2 regions of the Achromobacter sp. Root565 genome follow, and region 1 is predicted to be linked to the other one. Evidence: predicted binding sites of a transcription regulator. Region 1 holds the regulator's gene; the other holds the start of a gene.
What was found. The regulator LexA, encoded in region 1, represses DNA repair genes until DNA is damaged. The targets are predictions, from matches to a motif close to ACTGTATNNNNATACAGT.

Region 1 (2,204 bases):
CAGTGGAAGCAAATTGCCGCTGTCGTGAAGGACAACAACCTGGTCCCGTTCCTGGACATCGCCTACCAAGGGTTTGGCGACGGCTTGACGGAAGACGCCTCGGTCGTGCGCCTGTTCGCCGACCTGGACATGACCATGTTCATCAGCTCGTCGTTCTCGAAGTCGTTCTCGCTGTATGGCGAGCGCGTTGGCGCACTGACTGTCGTGGCCGGCAGCAAGGACGAAGCCACCCGCGTGCTGAGCCAGCTCAAGCGCGTCATCCGCACCAATTATTCCAACCCGCCGACGCACGGCGGCACGGTCGTCTCCACGGTGCTGAACACGCCCGAGCTGTTCGCCCTCTGGGAAGAAGAACTGGCCGGCATGCGCGATCGCATCCGCCTGATGCGCGCGCAGCTGGTCGACAAGATCAAAGAGCACGGCGGCAAGCAGGACTTCAGCTTCGTGCTGAAGCAGCGCGGCATGTTCTCGTATTCGGGTCTGTCCGCCGCTCAGGTGGACCGGCTGCGCGAAGAACACGGCGTCTACGCCGTGTCCAGCGGCCGCATCTGCGTGGCCGCGCTGAACAGCGGCAACATCGACAAGGTCGCAGCCGGCATCGCGGCCGTGCTGTAAATCGCCAGGCGGCGCCGCGCCGTCTTCAACCAAAAACGGGACCTGCGGGTCCCGTTTTTGTTGGCCTCGCGACCGGCTTGCTTTTTTACGCTGCGTCCCCCAGAATGGCGCTGTATATATGTACAGTCCGCTCGCAACGGATCATCGCCATGGCCAGCAAACTCACGGATCGCCAACAACAAATCCTGGACCTCATCAGGCAAACGGTCACGCGCACCGGCTTTCCGCCGACGCGTGCCGAAATCGCCCAGGCCCTGGGTTTCCGCTCCCCCAACGCCGCCGAAGACCATCTCAAGGCGTTGGCTCGCAAGGGCGCCATCGAACTCACGGCCGGCGCCTCGCGCGGCATCCGCTTGAAGGACGCCACCACACCGGTCCAGTCCTCGCTTCCCATCCCCGCCCTCGCCCAGCTCCTATTGCCGCTCGTCGGCCGCGTTGCGGCAGGCAGCCCGATTCTTGCAGCCGAGCACGTTGAACGCGAAGTCGGCGTAGACCCTAGCCTCTTTGCACAGGCGCCCGATTATCTGCTCAAGGTGCGCGGCATGAGCATGCGCGACGCAGGCATCCTCGAAGGCGACCTGCTCGCTGTCAAAAAGGCATCTGAAGCCCGCAATGGCCAGATCGTGGTGGCTCGTATTGGCGACGATGTCACGGTCAAGCGCCTTCAGCGCCAGAACGGCCACATCGAGCTGCTGCCCGAAAATCCCGACTTCGAAACCATCGTGGTCAAGGCCGATCAGGAATTTGCGCTCGAAGGCATTGCAGTGGGCCTCATCCGCACCCAGGCGCTGCACTAGGCCGGGCTCGGCCTATGTAAAGTCGGGCCGCCATCATGCGGCCTGCGCCCCGCCCCTTGCAGGGGGGCCCAAGCTCAAAAAACAAAACCCCGCTCATGTGAGCGGGGTTTTTTGCTTTCGGGGCGTTCGCAACACTTGCGCCACCCCTGGGCTTCGGACGCCCTCTTTCGAGAGCGTCCTGCGTTCAAGACGCCATTAGTGCTTCATGACCGGGTCGGTCGAGCCGGGTTCAGCCGGCTTGGCAACCAGGGCATCCTTGACGGATTCTTCCTCGGCCAACGGCTCCGGCAGACGTTCCAGGGCCAGTTCAAGCACCTTGTCGATCCAACGCACCGGCACGATCTCAAGGTGGTTCTTGACGTTGTCCGGAATCTCCGCCAAATCCTTGACGTTTTCTTCCGGGATCAGAACCGTCTTGATACCACCGCGGTGAGCCGCGAGCAGCTTTTCCTTCAGGCCGCCGATGGGCAGCACTTCGCCGCGCAGCGTGATCTCGCCCGTCATGGCGACATCTGCGCGCACCGGGATGCGCGACAGCGCCGACACCATGGCCGTGGTGATCGCGATACCCGCGGACGGACCGTCCTTGGGCGTCGCGCCTTCCGGCACGTGCACGTGCATGTCGTGCTTTTCAAACACGCTGTCGGCAAAGCCCAGGCGGCGAGCCCGCGAACGCACGACGGTGCGCGCTGCCTCGACCGATTCCTTCATCACGTCGCCGAGCGAACCCGTGCGCTGGATGACGCCCTTGCCGGGCATGTCCGCGACTTCAATCGTCAGCAGGTCGCCGCC
Region 2 (2,204 bases), 360 kb from region 1:
CCGCGCGAAACGAGTAGATGGACTGCGCGTCGTCACCCACCACGGTGAGCCCCCGGCCGTCGGGTTTCATGGCCAGCAGAATGGCCGACTGCAGCCGGTTCGTGTCCTGGTATTCGTCCACCAGCACGTGATCGAAGCGCGCGCCCACGTCCGCCGAGATCTCCGCATCCGACATCATTTCGGACCAGTACAGCAGCAGATCGTCGTAGTCGAGCACCTGCTGGTCCTGCTTGGCCGCGACATATGCACGGAACAGGTTCTTGAGCTCGTCCTCCCATTGGGCACACCACGGAAAGGACGTCTTGAGCACGTCGCCCACCGGCGTCTGACTGTTCACCACGCGCGAATAGATCGCCAGGCACGTTCCCTTGAGCGGAAAGCGCGACTTGGTGGAGGACAGGCCCAGCTCGTGGCGCACCATGCCCATCAGGTCCTCGGCGTCACCGCGGTCATGGATGGTGAATGCTTCGGACAGGCCAATGCGCAGCGCGCAATCGCGCAAGAGGCGCGCGCCAATCGCATGGAACGTGCCCGCCCAAGGCAGCGACGGCGCCTGCTGCGACGACCGCAGGTTCATCACCCGTTGCAGCACCGACCCCACGCGCCGCTCCATTTCCAGCGCGGCGCGGCGCGAAAACGTGAGCAGCAGCATGCGCTGCGGGTCCGCCCCGTTCAGGATCAGGTGCGCCACGCGATGCGCGAGCGTATTGGTCTTGCCCGACCCCGCGCCCGCGATCACCAGCAGCGGGCCGTCGTTGCCGGGCGCGCCGGCCACGCCGAACTCGGCGGCTTCGCGCTGCGCGGGATTCAGGTCGGCCAGCGGATCGGGCCGCTCGGCCGGACGGGCGCCGGTCAGGTGGTTGTCGGGCGTGCAGGGAATTTGATCTTGGTCTGGCATGTCGCGGAGCCGCAGCGCTGCGGCCGCAAAAAAGGAAGGAGCCAGGGCTGGCTCCGGATGAACACTGTATATTTATACAGAATTTTTGACCTTTCGTCTGAACGCCCCGGCGCCATGTCCGATTTCCCACGCATCCTGACCGGCACCGCCTCCTGGACCGACCCCACCCTGCTGGCCTGCGGCCGCTTCTATCCGCCCGATGCGCGCAGCGCTGAATCCCGGCTGCGGTTCTATGCGTCGCGCTTTTCGCTGGCCGAGGTCGACGCCAGCTTCTACGCGATGCCCACGCCGGACAACGCCTACCTGTGGTCCACCCGCACGCCGGACGATTTCGTCTTCAACATCAAGGCGTTCCGGCTGTTCACTGGCCACCAGACGCCACTCACTGCCCTGCCCGGCGACATCCGGCGCGAACTGGCGGATTGGCCGGAGCCCATCATCTACCACGACCGCATGCCGGCCGACCTGCGCGACGAACTCTGGCGGCGCTACCAGCTTGCCGTCGAGCCGCTGCGGATGCCGGGCAAGCTGGGCGCGGTGCATTTCCAGTTTCCGCCGTGGGTACGGCGCGACGCCCGCGGCATGGCGCGCGTGGCGGATTGCGCGCGGCGGATGGAGGAGCATCTGGTATCGGTGGAATTCCGCCATCGCAGCTGGTTCGAAACCCCGGCGGCCACCGCGGACACGCTGGCCTTCGAAAGGGATCTGGGCGTGGTGCACACGGTTGTCGACGCGCCTCAGGGTTTTGAGAACACCGTGCCCGCGGTCTGGGAAAGCACCCACCCCGACCTGACCCTGCTGCGCCTGCACGGGCGCAATGCGGCCAAGTGGAATGCGTCCGGCCCGGCGTCGTCGGGACGGTTTCAGTACGAGTACTCGGAAGCGGAACTGGCCGAACTGGTCGCCCGCTTCACGCGGCTGGCGTCACAATCGGCGCAGGCGCACGCGGTGTTCAACACCAACTTCGAAGACCAGGGTATGCGCAACGCGGCGGCCTTCGCGTCGGCGCTGCAATTGCCGGGCATTTGAATGGGTGCCTGACGGCCGGCACGTTCGGTTGGGCCGGTGTCAGACACCCGGGAAGATGATCCGCAGTGCGCAGCGGCGTCTCAACGGGTGTCAGACACCTAGGTAGTGGGCAACATACAAAGTGTCTGACACCCACAGAGAAACGCTTCAACCAACGCCGTGCCACATGGGTGTCTGACACCGGCCGAGACACCCAGGTAGTGGCCAACATACAAGGTGTCTGACACCCACAGAGAAACGCTTCAATCCAACGCCGTGCCACATGGGTGTCTGACAC

Region 2: the regulator LexA is predicted to act here: its motif matches at 962-979, upstream of ASD71_RS10990 (ATP-dependent helicase).

Annotation. Positions count from the first base shown of each region.
Region 1 covers NZ_LMGO01000001.1:2,097,283-2,099,486, forward strand. The annotation lists gene ASD71_RS09365 (amino acid aminotransferase) at 1-615, shown strand, start outside; gene lexA (transcriptional repressor LexA) at 765-1,412, shown strand; gene lon (endopeptidase La) at 1,608-2,204, opposite strand, start outside.
Region 2 covers NZ_LMGO01000001.1:2,458,350-2,460,553, forward strand. The annotation lists gene ASD71_RS10990 (ATP-dependent helicase) at 1-898, opposite strand, end outside; gene ASD71_RS10995 (DUF72 domain-containing protein) at 1,013-1,927, shown strand.